3 regions of the Diaphorobacter sp. B2A2W2 genome follow, and region 2 is predicted to be linked to each of the others. Evidence: predicted binding sites of a transcription regulator. Region 2 holds the regulator's gene; each other region holds the start of a gene.
What was found. The regulator FNR, encoded in region 2, switches genes on or off when oxygen is low (the NO sensors DNR and NnrR bind a similar motif). The targets are predictions, from matches to a motif close to TTGATNNNNATCAA.
Positions count from the first base shown of each region.

Region 1: the regulator FNR is predicted to act here: its motif matches at 2,204-2,217, upstream of AC1PPL_RS16870 (hemerythrin domain-containing protein).
Region 3: the regulator FNR is predicted to act here: its motif matches at 3,199-3,212, upstream of AC1PPL_RS10345 (universal stress protein).

Region 1 covers NZ_JBWZOR010000012.1:17,719-24,933, forward strand. The annotation lists gene AC1PPL_RS16860 (MarC family protein) at 1-512, shown strand, start outside; gene AC1PPL_RS16865 (GGDEF domain-containing protein) at 516-1,448, opposite strand; gene AC1PPL_RS16870 (hemerythrin domain-containing protein) at 1,628-2,134, opposite strand; gene AC1PPL_RS16875 (hypothetical protein) at 2,283-2,861, opposite strand; gene AC1PPL_RS16880 (CsbD family protein) at 2,938-3,153, opposite strand; gene AC1PPL_RS16885 (ABC-type transport auxiliary lipoprotein family protein) at 3,398-4,075, opposite strand; gene AC1PPL_RS16890 (MlaD family protein) at 4,093-5,070, opposite strand; gene AC1PPL_RS16895 (ABC transporter ATP-binding protein) at 5,070-5,912, opposite strand; gene AC1PPL_RS16900 (MlaE family ABC transporter permease) at 5,915-7,033, opposite strand.
Region 2 covers NZ_JBWZOR010000008.1:84,836-92,050, forward strand. The annotation lists gene ccoG (cytochrome c oxidase accessory protein CcoG) at 1-710, shown strand, start outside; gene AC1PPL_RS13805 (FixH family protein) at 772-1,050, shown strand; gene AC1PPL_RS13810 (hypothetical protein) at 1,127-1,414, shown strand; gene fnr (fumarate/nitrate reduction transcriptional regulator Fnr) at 1,456-2,199, opposite strand; gene hemN (oxygen-independent coproporphyrinogen III oxidase) at 2,371-3,753, shown strand; gene AC1PPL_RS13825 (sulfite exporter TauE/SafE family protein) at 3,757-4,476, shown strand; RNA gene ssrS (6S RNA) at 4,883-5,062, opposite strand; gene AC1PPL_RS13835 (cell division protein ZapA) at 5,117-5,461, opposite strand; gene AC1PPL_RS13840 (hypothetical protein) at 5,458-5,697, opposite strand; cobalamin riboswitch at 5,732-5,975, shown strand; gene AC1PPL_RS13845 (TonB-dependent receptor domain-containing protein) at 6,056-7,215, shown strand, end outside.
Region 3 covers NZ_JBWZOR010000004.1:369,411-376,625, reverse strand. The annotation lists gene AC1PPL_RS10365 (phosphoenolpyruvate carboxykinase (GTP)) at 1-578, shown strand, start outside; gene AC1PPL_RS10360 (hypothetical protein) at 757-1,197, opposite strand; gene AC1PPL_RS10355 (LysR family transcriptional regulator) at 1,321-2,292, shown strand; gene AC1PPL_RS10350 (metallophosphoesterase) at 2,309-3,154, shown strand; gene AC1PPL_RS10345 (universal stress protein) at 3,267-3,689, shown strand; gene AC1PPL_RS10340 (TetR/AcrR family transcriptional regulator) at 3,690-4,322, opposite strand; gene AC1PPL_RS10335 (LysR family transcriptional regulator ArgP) at 4,393-5,304, opposite strand; gene AC1PPL_RS10330 (D-amino acid dehydrogenase) at 5,392-6,732, shown strand; gene AC1PPL_RS10325 (ABC transporter substrate-binding protein) at 6,745-7,215, opposite strand, start outside.

The sequences.
Region 1 (7,215 bases), on a different contig from region 2:
TTAGCGCGTTTTGCGTGATCGCGGCCTGCGCGCTCGTCGGCCTGCAGATCCTGGACTTCTTCAACATCTCGCTGCAGAGCTTCCAGGTGGGCGGGGGCATGCTGCTGTTGATCAGCGCCATGAACATGCTCAATGCGCAGCCGGCCGAGGCCAAGCCGCACACCCACGAGCTGGAGCAGGGCGCCGAAAAGGCGGCCGCGGGCAGCAGCATCGCCGTGGTGCCGCTGACCATCCCGCTGCTCACGGGGCCGGCGGCCATGTCCACCGTGGTGATCTACGCCGACCGCGCGCAGAGCATCTGGCAGCACCTGGCGCTGGTGGGCTACGGCGTGGTGGTGGGCGCGGCCACGGCGCTGTGCTTTGCACTGGCCGAGCCCATCGAGCGCGTGCTCGGCAAGACGGGCATCAACGTGATGACGCGGCTCATGGGGCTGATCCTCGCGGCGCTGGCCGTGGAGGTGATGGCCGACGGGCTGAGCAAGCTGTTCCCGGTGCTGGCCGCGCGTTCATAGCGGTCAGGCCGTGGCCTCGATGCGGTTGCGCCCCGCGTGCTTGGCACGGTAAAGGCAGCGGTCCACCGTTTCCAGGAACCGCTTGGAGTCATCCTGCGTGCCGGGCAGGGCCGTGCCCATGCCCACGCTCACCGTGAGCTGCTGGCCCAGGGGCGAAGCCGCATGCACGATGCCGGCGTGGGCCACCTCCTGCATGCAGCGCTGCGCCACCGCGCGCGCGGATGGTGCGTCCGCCCCGGGCAGTAGCAGCACGAACTCCTCGCCCCCGTAGCGCGCCAGGCAGTCGCGCGGGCGGTGGGCGGCCTGCTGCAGCGCGCGGGCCACGCGCCGCAGGCACTCGTCGCCCTCCACGTGGCCGTACTGGTCGTTGTAGCTCTTGAAGAAATCCACATCGAACATCAGCAGCGACAGCGGCTCGCCGGTGCGCTGCGCCTCCTGCCATTCGCGCTCGTACACCGCGTCGAACTTGCGGCGGTTGTTCACGCCCGTGAGCCCGTCGCGGAATGACAGTTCCTGCAGCTCCTGCTGCAGTTGCAGCAGCTGGTGCTCGTTCTGCTTGCGCTCGGTGATGTCGAACATGAAGCCCACGAGCGACACCACATTGCCCTGCAAGTCGCGCACCACATGCACCACGTCGCGGATCCACACGTAATCCCCACCCGTGGTGAGCGCGCGGTAGTCCGCCTCGTGGTCCACGCCCGACTGGGACTGCGAAATGCAGAAGTTGACCACCCGGTCCCGGTCGTCGGGGTGCATGCGGTCGGCCCAATCCTGCACGGTGCGCCAGCTGGTGGGCTCCCAGCCCAGCAGGTCCTCGATCTGCGGGCCGATGTAGGCAAAGGTCGCCGTGGCCCAGTCGATCTTCCACGGAATGGCGCGCGTGGATTCGAGCAGGGTGCGATAGAGCGCGCTTTCGGGTGGTTCATGCGGCGTCATGGGGGCTCCGGCTGGCCGTGAAAACGCAGCAAGCTTAGCAGGGCGACGCGACAGCAACCGTGGCGGGCGCGGGACGCCACGCCGCGCCACTCCGGCACAACCTGTCGCCAAGCGCCACACGCACCCGGCGCGGCGCCGCACCGCCCCAGTTTTGCAGTTCTGCTGAGCTGGCCGATCGTTCAAGCCGCGGCGGCGGGCTGGGCGGATGTGTCATCACCCGAAGAGCAGGCCCCACCGCAGCCGTGGATCAGATCGTCGGGCAGCGCGCCCGGCGTCTGCACGCTGCCCGTGGCGGGATCGAAGCCCACGCGGCGCAGGTGCTGGGCGAGGGACGCGTCCATGGCGTCCGTATGCTGGGGAAACCATACGGCCAGCTCTGCAGCCATCTCGCGCAGGACATGCAGCTCGCCCTGGCGCGCGCGGTCGGTGCCCTCGCGCATGATCTTGAGCACCACCTGGTGCTGCGTGCTGTGGCAGTTGCCCGCGGCAAAGCGGGTGGCCTGCATCCAGCGGTCCTCCTGGGCGAAGTGGGCGTCGGTGTGCGCCACCAGGTCTTCCCAGGCACCGATGAGCGCCACGTCATCGGCACTCTCCACGGCCTGCAGCAGTGCCACGAATTCCTGGTGCGTGTGGTCCATCTGCGGCAGATCCAGTGCGAGTTCCTCGGACCATTGCAATGCGGCCATGGGCGGTCTTTCCTTCCTGTGCGGCGTTATGAAGCGGCGCGAGCTTAAGAAAAACCGCCACCGGCGGTATTGACACATGTCATGTCGGCGCCGCTGGTGGGGGACAAAAAAAACCCCGCCAGAGGCGGGGCTGCACATGTTTGCCGGTTTATTGGCCGTGGGTGCGCTTGGCATCGGCCACGCACTTGTCCTTGGCGTCACCGCTCATGGTGTCGCAGCGCTCCTTGGCGGCCTTGTAGTTGGCTTCGCGCTGGGCCTCTGCGGCGTCCTTCTTGGCCTCTGCGACATCGGCGCGCTTCTCGGCGGTGGAGTCGGCGGGCTTGGCCTGCGCGCGCTGCACCTTGGCATTTTCCTTGGCGGCCACATGGGCGGCCTTGGCGTCCTTCACGCAAATGTCCTTGGCGTCGCCCTTCTGGTCGTCGCATTTTTCCTTGGCCACTTCATAGTCAGCGTCGGCACGGGCCTCGTTCACGTTGTAGGTGGCCTTGTCGCTGGGCTTGTACTGGGCTTCCAACTCGGCCTTGGCCACCTTCTCGCGGCCCTTGGCCTCCTTCATGCAGACGTCCTTGGCGTTGCCCTGCAGGGTGTCGCACTGCGCCTTGGCGGCCTTGTAGTCAGCGCCGATGCGGTCCTTGCCGGCGTTGTATTCCTCCTTGGTCATGGCCATGCCCGAAGTGGCCATCAGGGCAGCGGCCGCCAGGGCCAGCAGATTGCGTGCGTTTTTCATGGAATGTCCTCCAGATGAATGTGATGGAAATTGGATCCCGCAGGGCGCGCGAGTCGTGCCCCTGCGGCGCGTTGCGTCAGTCGTAGCGGAAGTCGGGGTTGCGCTGTTCCCAGCCCTTGAGCTGTTCCTCGGCTGCGTCCCGGGCCAGCCCGTGGCGCTCCTGCAGCTTGCCCAGCAGCTGGTCGCGCTTGCCGGCGATGACGTCCAGGTCGTCGTCGGTCAGCTTGCCCCATTGCTCCTTCACTTTGCCCTTGAACTGCTTCCAGTTGCCTTCAATGCGGTCTTCGTTCATACGTCACTCTCCTGTAGCGGTTGTTGAGGGATCGCCTGCCTGGCCCCTGTACGGCGCCGGGCATTGCGAGGCGATGAATGGACTCTAGGCAGGTGCCCGGCGGCAGCGCGTCGGTGCGCGCACGCAAGCCGCGTCAGCCCAGTGCGACAGCGGCATGTAGGCCTCCGCCCCGTCGCCGGTGCGCGGTGGGCAAAAAAAAAAGACATGCGCCGCATGTCTCTGGGGGTGGGAAGGGCGCAGGCGCTCAGCGGCCGGACTGCTCCACCCATGCGGCCAGCTCCTCGGCCACCTGGGCCGCCGCATCGGCCAGGGCCTTGGCGCCGCCGGCGGCATCGGGCGTGGCGGCATCGCGCCGCGCCACGAACACCCGCTGCGCGACCAGCGTCTCACCCGCAGTGCTCGCGTCGGCCAGCACGGCGCGCACACGCACCAGGCCGGCGCTCGCCTGGGCCGCGCCGAACACATGGCTGAACTCCTCCAGCTCCAGGCGCAGCACGCTGGGCATGCGGCCGCGCTCCAGCAACACGGCCATGCCGTCGTCGCCTGAGAGCACCGCGCGGCGCTGGCCCAGGCGCTCGCGCACCGCCTGGTGCAGCAGCACGGCGGGCGGCAGGCTCCAGCGCGCCTGGGTGTAGGGGCGCAGTTGCTGGGCGTTGGTATAGGCCAGCCGGTACAGCAGCGCGGTGCTGCCCTCGGGCAGGCCCGTGGCGGTCACCTCGGCCAGCGCGATCGGGGGCAGCGGCGCGCTGGCCGCGGGGCCCGGCGCCTGCAAGGGGCCGGGGCCGAAGTCGTACACATCGGCGCGCACCGGCGGCTCGGGGAGGATGGAGCAGCCCGCCATCAGCGCCATAAATGTGAAGCCAAAAATGGCTTTAGCGCTTATCTGGCGAGCGCCAACAGCTATCTTTTTAATAGTCATCATAGGGTCCTTGCAATGCGTCAGGGCTGCGCTGCGGGAGCGGTGAAACCAGGCTCGCCGGGCCCCGCGGCCGAGCGGCCTGGTCCATAGATGAGCGACTGCGGGTTGTCGTTGATACCCGAGGCCGTGCGGCCCAGGCGGCGCGCGGCGCGCGCGGTCTCGTCGGCCGCATGGTTGATGCGCGGCAGCGTGACGCGGCCGAAGCGGTCGGCCGCGCCGGCCAGCGACTTGGCGCCCGCGGCGATCTCGTCGAGCGCGCCGCCCTCGGCCTGCAGCGTGCGGATGGCCTGGCTGACGTCGTTGGCGGCCGTGGCCGCGCTGCTGCCCGCCTGGCGCAGCGCCTGCAGGGTCTGCTGCGTGTCCTGCACCAGCGGCGGCACGCCCGCCAGCGCAGGGTCCAGCCGGGTGGTCACGGTGTTGTCCAGGCGGCGCGCGAGCTGGTCGATGCTGCCCGCCGCGTCGCCCAACTGCTTCAGTGCTGTGGAAAAGCGCTGCTGGTTCTCGTCGCCCAGCAGGGTGTTGATGCGCTGCGTGGCCTCCTGCACCTGGCCCAGGATGGCCGGGCCCTGCTCGGCCAGTTGGCTGAACGAGGAGCTGTGCAGCGGCAGGCGCGGCAGGCCGCTGGCGCCCGGCGGCGGCGCGGGCAGCGGCGCCTCCGCGTCGTCCAGCTGCACATGGGCCAGGCCCGTCACGCCCTGGTAGCCCAGTGTGGCGAAGGTGGTGGGGCTGATGGGCGCGTCCGCATTCACGGCGATACGGATCAGCACGTTGCCCGAGACCTGCGGGTCAAAACCGATGTGCGTGACCTTGCCTACGGCCACGCCCTTGTAGCGCACGGCTGCCTGGGGCTGCAGGCCGCTCACGCTGTCCTTGCTGGACAGCTCGTAGAGCTGGTAATCGGTCTGGTCGCGCGTGAGCCACATGCCGAGGCCGGCCAGCAGCGCCGCCACGGCGATCACGAAAATGCCTGCGGCCAGGGCATGGGACTTGTTTTCCATCAGGCTTCCTTGGACGAAGAGGCGGCGGGCGGCTGGGCCATGGCACGGCGGCCGCGTTCTCCGAGAAAAAAGTGGTGAATGAAGGGATGGTCGAAGCGCGCGACCTCCTGCGGCGTGCCGGTGACGATGACGCGCCGGTCGGCCAGCACGGCCACGCGCGTGGACAGGGCGTACAGGGTATCCAGATCGTGCGTGACCATGATCACCGTGAGGCCCAGCGCCGCATGCAGCTCGCGCAGCAGCGCGCAGAACTCGTCGGAACTGCTCGGGTCCAGCCCCGCCGTGGGCTCGTCCAGCAGCAGCAGCGGCGGGTCCATGATGAGCGCGCGCGCCAGGGCCACGCGCTTGATCATGCCGCCCGAGAGGTCCGCCGGCATGCGCGTGGCGTGCTCGGGCTTGAGCCCCGCCAGGCGCAGCTTGACCATGGCCGCGTCGTTGACCAGCGCGGGCGGCAGCGTGCCGAGCTCGCGCAGCGCGAAAGCAATGTTGTCCAGCACGTTGAAGGCCGAGAACAGCGCCCCGTGCTGGAACAGCATGCCCACGCGGCTGCTGGCGCGCTCGCCGCCGACCAGCTCAGCCGCCGAGCGGCCCAGCACCTCCACACTGCCGCGCGTGGGCCGCGTGAGCCCCAGGATGTGGCGCAGCAACACCGTCTTGCCGGTGCCCGAGCCCCCAACGAGCGAGAGGATCTCGCCGCGCTGCACGGTGAGCTGCAGGTCGTCGTGCACCGTGAAGGCTTCGTCACCCCGGCCGAACACCGTGGCCAGGCCGCGGATGTCCACCACCGGCGGCTCAACCACGGCCCTGGTGTCGGCGTCTGCGGCGGGGCGGGTGGCATCCATGGCTAGAAACCCACGTTCTTGAAGGCGACGGCGAACAGCGCGTCCACGATGATCACCATGGTGATGGCGCTCACCACCGAGGCCGTGGTGCCTTCGCCCAGGCTCTGGGTGTTGGGCTTGACGCGCAGCCCCCAGTGGCAGCCGATGAGCGCGATGAACACGCCGAAAACCACCGACTTGGACATCGCCAGCCACAGGTTGGACACATTCACGGCGGCAGGCAGGGCCTGCGCAAAGTAGGCCGACGAGATGCCCATGGTCAGGTCCGCAGCCAGCATGCCGCCCGCCAGCGCCGCCAGCGTGGTCCACAGGGCCACCAGGGGCATGGCCAGCGCCAGCGCCAGCGCACGCGGCATCACCAGGCGAAAACCGTGCGGTATGCCCATGACGCGCATAGCATCCAGTTCCTCAGTGACGCGCATCACGCCGATCTGCGCGGTGATGGCCGAGCCCGATCGCCCCGCCACGAGGATGGCGCCCAGCATGGGCCCCAGCTCGCGGATCAGCGAGATGCCCAGGATGTTCACGATAAACGCTTCGGCGCCGAACTGCCGCAACTGCAGCGACATGAGATAGGCCAGCACCACGCCGATCAGGAAGCCCACCAGCGCCGTGATGGGCAGCGCCGTGGCGCCCATGCGGTACAGGTGGCCCGAGATGTCGCGCCATGGCCCGCGCCGCGGGTTGCGCAGCAGGCGCAGCACGTCCAGCACCAGCTGGCCCACCAATATCACCAGATGGCGCACATGGTCCAGCGCGTGCAGCACCAGCACACCCAGGCGGTCCACCTGGTCGCCCAGGCGCCAAGGCGCGGGGGACTCGCAGGGGGTGGTGTACTGCGCCACGCGCTCCAGCATCTCACGCTGGTTCTCGGTCAGTTCCAGCTGCTCGGGCCAGGCGCGGCCCCAGTGGTTCCACAGGATCTGCGCGCCCACGTGGTCCAGACGCTGCACGCCTTGCAGGCTCCAGGCAACGCCGGGACCGCAGTCCTTGAGCTGCGCCGCCACCCGCCGCCAGGCCCGGCGGTCGGCAAAGGCCGCGGCCACCCACTCGCCCTGCGGCTGGGCAAGGGGCCTGGCAGCGTGGTCCTGCACGACCGATGGAGGGTGGGTGACGGGCATGGTGGTCGGGAAAGAGGCCGGGCGACCGGCTGGCGCCGGCGCCACTGGCGGCGCCCGCAGTTTTGCATATTCCGGCGGCCGCGCCGCGCACGGGCTGACGCGGCGCATCATTCCACAGATTGGCGCGTGGCAAAAGCGAGGCCCGCCGGCGCTTGAAAAAACATCAAAAACCGGCCGTGACG
Region 2 (7,215 bases):
CGCTGGTCGTCTCTTACGATCCCGAGCGCGGCGAGCCTCGCGGGCCCCGTAACAAGACGGTAGACCACAAAGCTGCGGGACTGGGTGACTGCATCGATTGCACGCTATGTGTCCAAGTCTGCCCAACGGGTATCGATATTCGCAACGGACTGCAATACGAATGCATTGGTTGCGGTCTCTGCGTGGACGCTTGCAATACCGTGATGGATAAGATGAAGTATCCGCGCGGGCTGATTCGCTTCTCAACGCAGAACGGCGTCAAGAACCACTGGACCCAGTCGCAAATGCTCAAACGCGTGCTGCGACCCCGTGTGTTGTTCTATTCAGCGGTGCTGGTGGTGTTGTGCATCGGCATGCTGGCCAGCTTGGTGGTACGCACCCCGTTGAAGGTGGACATCGTGCGCGATCGCGCTGCGCTCTCGCGCATCGTGTCGGGAGGCAAGCTGGAAAATATCTACCGGCTGCAGATCATGAACGCTACGGAGGGGGCGCAGCGCTACACCATCAGCGCCCACGGCATGGAAGGGTTGGAAGTGGCGTCCGAGACCGCAATTGACATTGGACCGGCGGAATCCCGATGGGTGGTTGTCCGTCTTCAAATTCCGTATGGCTCAGCATCTCCTGGATCGCATACGGTGTATTTCGATATTCAAGCGCAGGGTGATAAAGCCCAAGTGGCAGAGAAATCCGTATTCCTCGTACCCCGCTGAAGGCGGTCGTGGAATACAAATGAACAAGCTGTGCTCATAAATGAGCGAGGAGTTAATATAAATGTTGAGTAATTCCCCCATGAAACTGGACGACGACGGAAAGCCTTGGTGGACGTTTGGCCATGTCTGGCTTGTCATCGCGGGGCCGGTGATTGTCATCATTGCGGGCTTCGTGACCCTCTGGCTGGCCGTGAGCAAACCCGACCCCGTCATCGCGGAAGACTATTACCAACGGGGCTTGAACATCAACGAGACCCTGAAGGAGTCTGGGGGCGACATGACGCCTGCCATGAAGGGGCGCAACCATGCAGCTACTCCGCTGGAGGATCAACCGCGCTGACCGGCAGGGCGAGTCCTCTTTGCATGCCGGAGAACAGATGCTAGGCTGTCAACTACACTTGCTAGGAGATGGGCGAATGTGGATGCAACGATTGATGTGGATCGCGTGGCCGGCCTTTTTGATGGCGGGCGTCATGGAAATGGTAGTGTTCGCCTTCGTGGATCCAGAAGCGCTGCAGTGGTTTGATCAACCCCTGCATCTCTCGCGCGAAGGTGTGTATACCATCGCCTTCTTCACGTTCTGGTTCGTACTCATGGCTTCCAGCGCATTGACGACGCTGTTGTCACTCTCGCCCTTTGAGTTGAATCGCTGCCCCGTGCCCAAAGGGGCGCGGCCGGCTGATTGCGCCAAATACGTTTCCTGATCTTTCCGCCGATCAGTTATGAATGAACAAAAAACCGAGGCTTAATGGCAGGCTTGCTGGCTGTTGACAATGCGCTTCAGCGCATCGGTATCGACGATGCGCACATGGCGCTGTTTTACTTCCACAATACCTTCTTCCACGAACTTGGAAAACGTGCGGCTGACGGTTTCCAGTTTCAATCCCAGGTAGCTGCCGATCTCTTCGCGTGTCATGCGCAGCACCAATTCGGATTGTGAGAAACCCCGGGCATGCAAGCGTTGTACGAGATTCAACAGGAATGCGGCAAGGCGTTCCTCGGCACGCATACTCCCCAGCAACAGCATGACCCCATGCTCACGAACAATCTCGCGGCTCATGATCTTGTGCACATGGTGCTGTAGTGCCGTTACTTCGCGCGACAACTCTTCAATACGGTCGAAGGGCATGACGCATACTTCGGCGTCTTCAAGCGCCACCGCATCGCAAGTGTGGCGGTCGCTCACGATGCCATCCAGGCCGATGATCTCGCCCGCCATTTGAAAACCCGTCACTTGATCGCGACCGTCTTCGGTGGCGACACAGGTCTTGAAGAATCCGGTGCGGATGGCAAAAAGGGATGTGAAGGGTTCACCGTTCCGGAAAAGCGTGCCGCCACGCTTGATCTTGCGTCGTACAGCAACAATGTCATCGATGCGCTTGAGTTGCTGGTCGTCCAGACCCACGGGCATGCACAGCTCACGCAGATTGCAGTTTGAGCAGGCAACTTTGATGGTCTGGAGATTCGTATGCATGGGAACCCTGTTCATGGCTTGAGCTTACCTCTGAACGGCTGGGAGACATGGAATGCCGTAGGCCGTTGGACGACTTTGAGCCGAAGTCAAATTGTCGCCACAAGGACCTTATGGGCGCTTGATCAACGTCAAGGACTCATGGGGGACTCTACGGCACAGTGATATGAAAGTGCAAGGAATCCCGTCATGACCGTTGTTACAACAGAGCTCCTGCGTCGCTTTGACGTCCCAGGGCCGCGCTACACCTCTTATCCGACTGCTGATCGTTTTGTCGAGGCTTTTGGCGAGCGGGAATACATCCTTGCGCTGCAGCAGCGTCGCGTGGGTTCGGTAGCCAAGGCGATGCCTTTGTCGCTTTATGTCCACATCCCGTTTTGTGAATCGCTGTGCTATTACTGCGCGTGTAACAAGATCATTACCCGGCATCCAGAGCGGGCAGAGGTCTACTTGCGTTACCTCAGCCGTGAGATCGACCTGCATACGGCGCACTGCGGTGTGGGTCAGCATGTGAGCCAGCTGCATTTCGGCGGAGGCACGCCTACTTTTCTGACGGATGACGGTTTGCGCGAACTGATGGGCATGCTGAGGCGCAGTTTCGTCCTCGTTCCGGGGGGGGAGTACTCCATAGAAGTGGACCCCCGGACCGTGGATGAAGCGCGGCTGGGATTGTTGGCGGAGCTGGGTTTCAATCGCCTGAGCTTTGGCGTGCAGGATTTCGACCCTGAAGTACAAAAGGCCGTGCACCGCATTCAGCCTGCCGAAAAGGTGTTCGCGTTGGTCGATGCGGCTCGGAAGCTCGGGTTTGAATCGGTGAACGTGGATTTGATCTACGGGCTGCCGCGACAGACACCGGAGTCGTTTGATCGCACCTTGGAGCAGGTAGCCGAGCTGCGGCCAGACCGGATCGCGCTGTATGCGTACGCTCACTTGCCAGAACGCTTCAAGTCGCAGCGACGCATCATCACGGCCGAGTTGCCCATGGCTTCGGCCAAGGTGTCCATGCTGGCCCGGTCACTTGATGTGTTCCAGGAAGCCGGCTACGTCTACGTGGGCATGGACCATTTTGCGCTGCCTGACGATGCGCTGGCGGTGGCCAAGCGGCAAGGCAGGCTGCACCGCAATTTCCAAGGCTATAGCACGCAGCCCGATTGCGACCTGATTGGTCTGGGCGTTTCTGCCATCGGGCGCGTGGGCGCTACTTACAGCCAAAATGTGAAAACGCTGGACGAGTATTACGACTGCATTAACCAGGGGCATTTGCCTGTGGTGCGCGGGCTGGCGTTGACCAAGGACGACTTGGTGCGCCGCGCAGTCATCATGGCGTTGATGTGCCAAGGTGAATTGCTGTTTGAGCCGTTGGAACAGTCTTGGCTGATTGATTTCCGCAGTTATTTCGATGCGGAATTACAGCAACTGCAAGAAATGGCGGCTCAGGGCTTGGTGAAAATCAGTGATGAGGGCGTTGAAGTCACGCCCATGGGATGGTATTTCGTGCGCGGCGTGGCCATGGTGTTCGACAAGTATCTGCAGGCTGACCGTAACCGCGCTCGCTTTTCCCGGATTATTTGACCCATGCTGTGGGCGCTGGCCACGACGGCCTTCCTGATGGGGCTGATGGGAGGGGCTCACTGTTTGGCGATGTGTTCTGTTCCCTGCGCGGCGCTTACGGGGCTGGGTGGCACGCCGGACGCCACCCACACCATTCAATGGGCGTCCCGCCGCGGAATCCTCCAACGGGTAGCGCAGTTTCACGTGGGGCGCCTGATCGGTTACGGCGCCGCAGGGGCGGTGGTTGCGCTGGCCATGGAGCAACTCGCATGGCTGGGGCAAAGCACCTCGGCATTGCGCCCCCTTTGGACGCTGATGCATGTGCTCATCCTCGCGTGGGGCGGGATGATGATGGTGCAAGCGCAGCAGCCCTTGTGGGTTGAGCGGGCGGGGCGTGCTGCCTGGGCGAAGGTCAAGCCCTTGGTCTCTCGGCCTGGCGGGCTCCTGACCGCGGGTGTGGCCTGGGCGCTCCTGCCATGCGGCCTTCTGTATACCGCACTGTTGACTGCCGCTCTCAGCGGAAGCGTGCTCCGCGGAGCCTTGTGCATGGTCCTGTTTGGCGTAGGAAGCGGTGTATGGCTGGTGCTGGGGCCGTGGACTTTTGGCCGCATTCGCGCTTGGATCGGCGTGAAGGGTGGGGCGTGGGGGTCTCGGCTGGCAGGTGGCGTGCTTTTTTCCCTGGGTGCATGGGCGCTGTGGATGGAGGTTGTCCATGGGCAGCCGGCGCCGTGGTGCGTGCCCTGAAAACAGCGTTTTTTGGAACCACAGCGACTCCGCGAAGCATGCCGTGGCAAGCGAATGGCGCAAACCGAGGCGCTCAGGCGTGACGTATCGCTGTCAGATCTATACCAGCGGAAGTGACGAGTCTGTTCTCATCGACGTGGAGAAATCCAGCTACACATCGCTGCCTTACTGGATGCGCCATCGTGCGTATGAGGGCGCGCTGCGTGTCGGCGTGATTGCCGAAGGACTGGGAAACGCCCGAACCACGCCAGGATATTTGCCATCGGTGCGACGACTACCAAGGTCTGCTCTGTGCCTTGCAGATGGGTGGGTTGCGCGCGCTGGCCGCGGAGCGCCGGATTTTCTGAGCAGGTATTGAGGTCGCTGGCACTCACCCGGAGCGAGGGCGCAAGCGATTACCGGAGAAAAGGTGTCTGCGAATGCCACCGGACCGGCATCCTGAACCGGGGGTTCAGGTGGGCGAGGGCAGCCAGGCGTTGGGTTCATCTGACGCGAGATGATCACGCTCACCGGGCGATGTACCAAGCCCGTGCTCAATGAGCATTGGTTCAAGGAAATATAAAGCCCGGCAGCACCGCAGACATGTTCATTGTAGTGGGCCGCCCGTGTGCAGCCAGGGGCCAGGCTTTTACCGTAATGGTTATAGGAGGCGCCCATCCTCGCCCAGCGCCTCGTCCAGGCGCAGGAGCAACTGCTGCACGCGCTCATCGCTGTCGTGCACGTGCGGCGCGACCGGGGTGGGGACGATGCGCGCAGGGGCTGAGGCGGCTGCCAAATCGGCGGCTTCGCGGTCGGCGATCTCGAAAGCCAGGTTGAGGGCCGCCAGCACGGCGATGCGCTCACGCGCGCGTACTTTGCCCGCGTCACGGATGCGCGTCATGGCGGTATCCACGCGCTCGACCGCCTCCAGCAGGCGCGACTCCTGGCCGTCCGGGCAGGCCAGGAGATAGCTTTGCTGGAGGATCTGTACCTCGATCTGCTTCATGGCGCGTCTTTCGTCTCGGCAGTGCCGGGGAGTTCGGGCTCGGCAGGCAGGCGGTCCAGCAATGCGTTCACGCGCGCACGGGCAGCCTGCAGGCGGGATTGGAGGGAATCGCGCTCCTGGGTGAGCGCCGCGACCTGTTGCGCCAACAGGGCATTGGTGCGCTGCAACTCGGCATGGCGCAGCAGCAGCCGCTCAACGCGCTCGGCGATCTGGTCGATGGAAGAGGGGGAGGCCATACGCTGCCGATTGTAGGGATCGGCGTGCGAACCATCGTAAAATTGCGCAGTTGGTGCTCGCGGCGTGGTTCACATGCCGCAGTTCAACGGGAAGCAGGGAGGGACTCTCCGCCATGGAGTGTGTCCTGTGCCTGCGCTGCCCCCGCAACGGTCAGCGGATGAGCCGTACCTCGGCTCCCTCTTCATTGACAAGCCACTGAGCGCCTTGAACAAGCGTTTGGGAAGGCGATGCAGAGCGTTCCGCCAGCCCGGATACCGGCCAACGAGGTGGCTCCGCGTTTCCTTTTGTGAAACCTGGGCCGTTATGCCCAGGTGCCGACGGGGAGGTCGGCCGTGGCGATCTCTCTGTTTGCCCCACATGACAAACACCCGTCCGTTCAATGTGCGCTTGAGTGCGCTTTCCGTGCACGCGCGCGTCGCCGTGCTGCCGCTGGCGCTGGCCGCCGCTTTCCCCGCCGTGTCCCAGACCCTGCTGGCCCAGGCAGCCACAGAACCCCAACTGCGTGAAACCGTCATCACGGCAACCCGCGTGGCCCGGCCGCTGGCCGACATCGTGTCCGATGTGTCCGTCATCGACCGTGAAACCATCGAGGCCAGCGGCGCGGTAGGCGTCATTGACGTGATCTCGCGCCTGCCAGGCGTGCAGATCACGCGCAATGGCGGCCAGGGCAGCAATGGCAGCGTCTACCTGCGCGGCGCGGAGTCGCGCTTTACCGCCGTGTACCTGGACGGCGTGCGCCTGGACTCGCAATCCACCGGCGGCGTGGTGTGGGAGCAAATCCCGTTGTCGCAGATCGACCGCATCGAGGTCGTGCGCGGGCCAGCGGCTGCTGTGTACGGCTCGGATGCCATGGGAGGCGTGATCCAGCTCTTCACCAAAAAGGGCGAGGGTGCGCCGGCGCCCTACGTGGGCGTGGGCCTGGGCAACCAGGGCACGCGGACGGTGCAGGCCGGCGTGAGTGGCGGCACCGAGCAGGTGGACTATGCGCTGGGGCTGTCGCATGAGCGCGCCGATGGCTTCAGTGCCCGCGTAGGCTCCGCCTACAACCCGGACGAAGACGGCTACCGCCGCACCTCTGCCAATGCCCGACTGGGCGTGCAGTTGGACACGACCCATCGCCTGGAGGGCACGCTGCTGGCCAGCAACCTCAACTCGCAGTACGACGGCAGCAAAACGGCCGACGACCGCAATCACCACCAGTTGCGCACGGCCAGCCTGGCATGGCTGGCCAAGTGGAGCGACGTATACAGCACGCGCTTGCAGGTCACGCAGGGGCAGAGTGAATACAGCACCCGGCCCAACTTCTACATGACCGAGACCACGCTGCACAATTACCTGCTGCAAAACGAGTGGCGCCTGGGCGCGCATCTGTTCACAGCCGCGCTGGAGCGCCGCGAGGACGAACTGCACAACCCCGCCACCGAGTTCGTGGGCGACCTCCAGCGTGACCGCTCACAGAACGCGCTCGCGCTGGGCTATGGCCTGAACCAGGGCGCCCATACGCTGCAGGCCAACCT
Region 3 (7,215 bases), on a different contig from region 2:
GCGGCCGCCGCTCCACCACCGTGCCGCTGGTGACCGAGGCCCGCAGCTGGATGGAAGGCGTTTACATGGCCGCGACCATGGGCTCCGAGACCACCGCCGCCGCCTTTGGTGCGCAGGGCGTCGTGCGCCGCGACCCGTTCGCCATGCTGCCGTTCTGCGGCTACAACATGAGCGACTACTTCCAGCACTGGCTCGACATGGAACACAAGCTGGAGGAGTCCGGCCACCAGCTGCCCAAGATCTTCTGCGTCAACTGGTTCCGCAAGGGCGAGGACGGCAAATTCGTCTGGCCCGGCTATGGCGACAACATGCGCGTGCTCAAGTGGATGCTGGACCGCATCGAGGGCACGGCGCAAGGCGAGCCGACCATGTTCGGCATTGCTCCGCAGTACGCCGAGATCAACTGGACCGGCCTGGACTTCAGCACCGAGCAGTTCAAGATGGTGACCAGCATCGACAAGGCTGCCTGGGCCGAAGAACTGAAGCTGCACACCGAGCATTTCGACAAGCTGGCCTACCACCTGCCCCAGGAACTGCTGGCCACCAAGGCCGCGCTGGAGAAGCGTCTGGCGGCCTGACCGCCCTGCCTCGGCTCGGCGCGTGTAATTCAGCCGGGCCTACACACAACCCCGCGACCACATCTGTGGCGCGGGGTTTTTTCATGAATGTGCCCCGGAGGAAGCTGCCGCGCACATAGCAAAAAGGGCACCCGAAGGTGCCCTATTGTCGGTTGGCGCGGTGTCGCCGCGCGGCCGTTCAGCGGTAACGGCGCAGATCGTCCACCGCGATGCCGTTCATCGCACGGCTCAGGTCGGCCATGATGCGGGCGTCGCGCAGTGCGGCATTCCAGGTGCGCTCGTCCTCTGCCGCACGCCGGTGCGCGTCCGACCAAGCCTTGGCAGCGGCACGCAGGCCTAGCACCGCGCTGCGCGCAGGTGCCGCCAGCAACGCCATTCCCGCGAAAGCGATCACCCACATCACCATCCAGCCGGCCAGCATGTGGCCATCGTTCCAGGTGTCCATGACCTGGTTGGCCACGACAAGCAGCGCGGCGACCAGCGCCGCCAGCAGCAGCGACGTTGCGCCGCGGGTGCCGTCAAAGCGGGCAGCGGTTTGCTTCAGATGGCTTGCGGCCTCTTCAATGCGTGCAATGCCGTGGTGCTGGACAGGAACATCGATGTGTACAAACTTCGTCATGATGCGACTCGTACGCCACTGTTGGCGAAATTGCCGGGCGGTGCAGCAATACTAGGGTTTACCCTTGTTTGTGTCTAATTTATATGTTGAATCACCCATATTCATCCGTGTGATGATTGCGGCATGCAGCCATTGAACTTTCGCACGCTGGATCTCAATCTGCTGCGCGTCTTTGACGAGGTCATGGCCGAGCGCAACCTGACCCGCGCCGCCGAGAAACTGGCCATCACACAGCCCGCCGTGAGCAACGCACTGCGCCGGTTGCGCGAGGTGCTGGGCGACGAGCTGGTCACGCGGCGCGGCCACGGCGTGGAGCCCACGCCGCGGGCACTGGCCCTGTGGCCCGCCGTACGGCACGCATTGGCACAGTTGCAGGAGACACTTTCCCCCGGGCGCTTTGACCCGGCGTCCGCACAGACGACCTTCGTTTTAGCGATGGCCGACGCCACGGGTGCCACGCTGATCCCGCCACTCATCGAGATCGTGGAACGCGAAGCCCCCGGCGTCTCGCTGCGCGTGGTGCCGCTGACCACACGCGACCCGCGCCGCCTGCTGGACGACGAGAGCGCCGACATGGCCGTGGGCTACTTCCCCGCCGTGCTGGCCGACCTCACGGCGCGGGCGCAGTCGGACAACGTGGTGGCGCACGAAAGCACCCGCCTCTACGATGGCCAGTACGTGTGCGTGATGCGCGCGGACCACCCGCTGGCCGCCGTGCCGATGACGCTGGACCTGTACTGCGCCGCGCGCCACCTGCTGGTGAGCTTCTCGGGCAAGCCCTTCGGCTTCATCGACGGGGCATTGGCCGCGTTGGGACGTGAACGCCGCATCGTGCTTACCGTGAACCAGTTCTTCACCGCGGGACGGGTGGTGGCCACCACGGACCTGCTCACCGTGCTGCCGCGCCACTTCGTCGGCGTGGCCAGCGTGCGCGACGAACTGGTGTGGCGCCCGCTGCCCATGACGCTGCCGCCCGTGCACGTGGACGCACTGTGGCACCGCCGGCGCAACCACGACCCCGCCCACCGCTGGCTGCGCGAGGCGATTGCGCGCGCCGCGCGCAACACGCCCGCCCCCATCCACCGCCAGGATTGACCCGTCCCACTCACCCATGAAGCTGCAACTGCTGTCCGACCTGCACCTGGAAGCCCACCCGCATTTCACCCCCAGCCCCGCCGTTGGCGCCGATGTCCTGGTGTTGGCCGGCGACATCGGCTCTTACCAGGCCGGCTCGCTGCTGTCGGACGACGACTTCGGCCTGGCGCGCTTCTCTCCTCTGCCGCAGTACGCCGGATGGCCCACGCCAGTGGTCTTCGTCCCTGGCAACCATGAATACGACATGCAGGACTTCGACGCCGCGCATGCGCGCCTGCGCCGCATCTGCGACCGGCTGGGGCTGATCTGGCTGGAGCGTGAGAGCATGGTGCTGCAGGGGGTCCGCTTCGTCGGAACGACGCTGTGGAGCGACTTCGACGCGCTGGCCGACCACGCGGGGATCACCGACCCGGGCCAGCGACTACAGCGGCGCGAGAAGGCGTTCCGCGCGGCCAATTTCTATCTCTCCAAGACTGGCAGCACCCGCCAGGGTGTGCCCTTCCTTGCAGCCGAGGTGCGCGAACAGGCCCTGGTTTGCCAGGCCTGGCTACGCAACGCGCTCGCACAGCCCTTCGCGGGCACGACGGTGGCCGTCACGCACTTCGCGCCCAGTCTGCTCAGCGCCGATCCGCGCTACGGCCTGGTGCCGGGCACAGCGGGGTTTTGCAATGCGCTGGACGATTGCCTGCCCCACGCCCAGCTGTGGCTGCACGGCCATCTGCATGCCCCCAGCGACTACCTGGTGCGCGGGGCCCGCGTGGACGGCACGCCCTGGAGCTGCCGCATAGTGGCCAACCCGCTGGGCTATGCCCGCAAGGGGGAGCAGGCAACCTTTCAGCCGCACTGCGTGCTCACCGTATGATGCGTGCGGGCCCTGCGCCCGCCACCGCGTACCGCATCAAAAATATGACTGAAGTCAAGACAACAGGCGCCGGCGCGGATTAGTCTGATTTCTCGTTTCCGGAGCACTTCGAATGAACATCCTGCTTGCTGTCGACGGCAGCACCTACACCAAGAAAATGCTGGCCTACCTGGCCGCTCACGACGAGATGCTGGGCAGCTCGCACACCTACACGGCCATCACCGTGCAGCCCCAGTTGCCTCCCCGCGCGCGCGCCGCGCTCGGCAAGGAAGTCGTGGACAAGTACCACGCTGAGGAAGGCGAAAAGGTGCTGTCGCCCGTCGTGAAGTTCATGGCGCGTCAGGGCGTGCAGCTCAAGACCATGACCAAGGTGGGCCCGGCGGGCGAGACCATCGCCAAGGTGGCCGAGTCCGGCAAGTACGACCTGGTCGTCATGGGCACGCACGGCCACGGCTCGCTGGGCAAGCTGGTGATGGGCTCGGTCAGCACGCAGGTGCTGGCCAACTGCCAGGTGCCGGTACTGCTGGTGCGCTGATCAGGCCACCCGCATGGCGGGGCCGCTCGCCAGGCCGCTCAGGCAGGTGTCCGCGGCCCAGTCGATGATGCACTCGTCCGCATAGCCGCGGTCGCGCAGCATGCCGAGCATGGGATCGGAATTGCGCGCCAGCAGCGCACACAGGATCACATCGGGCGGTAACTCGCGCCGCAGCTGTCCCTGGGCCTGCGCCTCGACGATCCAGCCGAGGATGCAGGCATGCACCTCCTGCATCGATGCCTGGTAGGCGTCGCAGGCGCGCAGCGCCTGGGCCAGCGCGGAGTTGCGGCTGGGCAGCAGCGGCACCTCGTCGGCCAGTTGCAACTGCAGCGTCCAGCACAGCAGCGCGTGCAGGCGCTGCATGGCGCCCAGTTCGGCCGGCAGTGCCGCCAGAAAGCGCTGCAGGCGCTCCACCACATGCACCATGGCGGCCGAGCACAGGTCGTCCTTGCCGGCAAAGTGTTTGTACAGGCTGGCCTTGGCAATGCCTACGGCCGCGGCGACCTCGTCCACGGTCATGGTCTCGAAGCCTTTTTCGCCCAGCAGGCGGCTCGCGGCCTCCACGATGGCATCCTCGCGCGCCCGGAGCATCTGCTCCTTGAAGGACGGACGGGGCGGCTGCAACGTGTTCATGCGGGCGATGTTAGCGAGCCTTCACCCCGCGCAGGCCGATAACCCTAAAGACCCCCATCCGCGTGTGCCGTCAGGCCGACAGGTACTGCGCCGCCGCGCTGGTGAGCGCATCGGCCAGCGCATCCAGCACTTCCGACTCCAGGTTCCATGAGTGCCAATACAGCTGGATGGGCAGCGTATGGCCCGGCGCCAGGTCCACCAACCGGCCCTGCTGCAGCCAGGGACGCGCGAGCAGCTCGGGCACCACGCTCACGCCCCAGCCCGCGGCCACGGCGCGCACCTGGCCCTCCGAACTAGGCACGAACACGCGGCTGAGCGACACGCGTTTCAGGCCAAAGGTGCGCGTGACGAACTCGGCCTGCATATCGTCCTTGCGGTTGAACGAGACGAAAGGCACGTCGCGGAAGTTGTGCGCCGTGAGCCCTTGCGGCAGTTGTCGGCGCGCCAGCTCCGGCGCGGCCACGGCGACGTACTGCATGGCGCCCAGGGGCACCATGCGGCAGCCGCGCAGCGCGCTCTTCAACGTCGTCACGCAGCCCATCACCTGGCCCGAGCGCAGCCACTCCTGCGTGAAGTCCTGGTCGTCGGCAATGATCTCCAGCGGCAACCGCTGGCGCACCAGATCGCCGAGCGCGTCCACCGCCCAGGTCGCGATGCTGTCGGCGTTGATGGCGATGGCGATGCGCTCTTCCTCGCGGCCGCCGCCGCGCCCGCTGGGCATGAGGTCCTGCAGATCGCGCTCCAGGTCGGCGCGCAGCAGGCGCAGCTGCTTGGTGTGCTTGAGCAACAACTGCCCGGCCGAAGTGGGCTTGAGCGGCCGGCTGCGCACGATGAGCACCGAGCCCACCTGCGCCTCCAGCGCACGCAGGCGCTGCGACACGGCGGACTGGGTGATGTTCAGGCGGCGCGCGGCGCGCTCGAAACCGCCCTCTTCGACGATGGCGGCCAGGCATTCCAATGCGGCGGGGTCAAATGTGCTCACGGTCGGTATCCATTAGTCATTCTGATGAATTCCGAAGAAGTTTAATCACGCTTTTGTTTTTCATTGGGCCGCAGCACACTGCGCGCCATGAAAACCATCGTCCTGGGCGCCGGCATCATCGGCATTAGCACCGCCTGGCATCTGCGCGAGCGCGGGCATGAAGTCACTGTGGTCGACCGCCAGCCCGACGCGGCGCTGGAGACCAGTTTTGCCAACGCGGCGCAGATCTCGGTGAGCTACTGTGAGCCCTGGGCCAACCGCGAGGCGCCATGGAAGGCCCTCAAGTGGATGTTCGACAAGGAAGCGCCGCTGCTGTTTCGCCCCCAGCTGGACTGGGAGCAATGGCGCTGGTGCCTGAAGTTCCTGGCGCAGTGCAACGACACGGCCTTCGCACGCAACGTGCAGCAGATCGTGGCGCTGGGCGCTTACAGCCATGCCGCACTCAAAGAGCTGGTGCGCGTCACAGGCATCGAGTACCACCGGCTGGAACGCGGCATCGCGCACTTCTACACCGACCAGAAGTCCTTTGACGACGCGGCCCATGCTGTGGAACTGATGCGCCGCTTCGGCGTGCAGCGGCGCGTGGTCAGCCGCGACGAGCTGCTCGCCATCGAGCCGGCCTTCCGCGCTTACGGCGACCGCATCACCGGCGGCACCTACACCAGCACCGACGAGAGCGGCGACGCGCGCGTATTCACCCAGGCACTGGCCCGCCGCTGCGCCGAGCGCGGCGTGCAGTTCCTCTACGGTCACGACGTGCTGCGCCTGAACCGCTCCGGCGACGCTATTGAATCAATAGCTATTCGCGCTCGCCAGGAAAGCGCTACAGGCCAAAAAGACCAAATACTGAAAGCCGATGCCGTGGTCGTTGCATGCGGCAGCTACAGCGCACCGCTGCTGCGGGGCGTGGGCGTGCACCTGCCCATCTACCCCGGCAAGGGCTACAGCGCCACGTTCCCGCTGCTCAAACCGGAGGGCGCGCCCATGGTTTCCACCATCGACGACGGCAAGAAGATCGCCATGAGCCGCCTGGGCAACGTGCTGCGCGTGGCCGGCACCATCGAGCTGGGCGGCTACGACCTGTCGCTGGACAGCCCTGTGGCGCACGCGCGCTGCCACATGCTGTCGCGCCGCATTGAGACCATCCTGCCCGGCGTGTGCGACACGCGCACGCCCGAGGAAGGCGGCGATCCGCAGTACTGGACCGGCCTGCGCCCCGCCACGCCCACCAACATCCCGTTCATCGGCCGTACGCCGCTGCACGGCCTGTGGGTGAACGCCGGCCACGGCACGCTGGGCTGGACGCATGGCGCAGGCTCGGGCAAGGCCATGGCCGAGTTGCTGAGCGGCGAGCGGCCAGCCATGGACTTCGCCTTCCTGGGCGACGACACGCCCGCTGCCGCCTACGGGGCGCCGCGCCTGGCCTGAGCGGCTCGCACCTCAGCGTTTGCGCTGCACCAGCAGGTTGCGCTTGGCATCCTCGGGGTAGGCGAAGGTCACCGCGCCGGCCTGCACCTTGCCCATCACCAGCATGTTGGGGGTGATGGCCTCTTTCTCCTCGGCCGAGAAGGGCCGCTCGTAGGTCGCCACCACACCGTAATACACGCGCTGCAGGTTCTCCAGCGAATGCTTGAGGGCCGGGCCGTTGACCTGCCCGTCGCGGATGCCCAGCAGTGCATACATCAGCAGGTAGGCCGCGTCGTACCCTTGCGCCGCCGCCATCGGCACGGCCGGGCGGCCTTTGAAGGCGCGCGCGTAGGTGCTCAGGAACGAGGCGCGGCGTTCGTTGCTGGGCTCGGCGATGAAGGTCTGCGCCGTCAGCGCTCCCTCGGCGGCGTCTTTGCCGCCCTGGATGAAGAACGGGAACGACAGCGTCCAGCCGCCGACCTGCGGCACCTTCCAGCCCAGCTC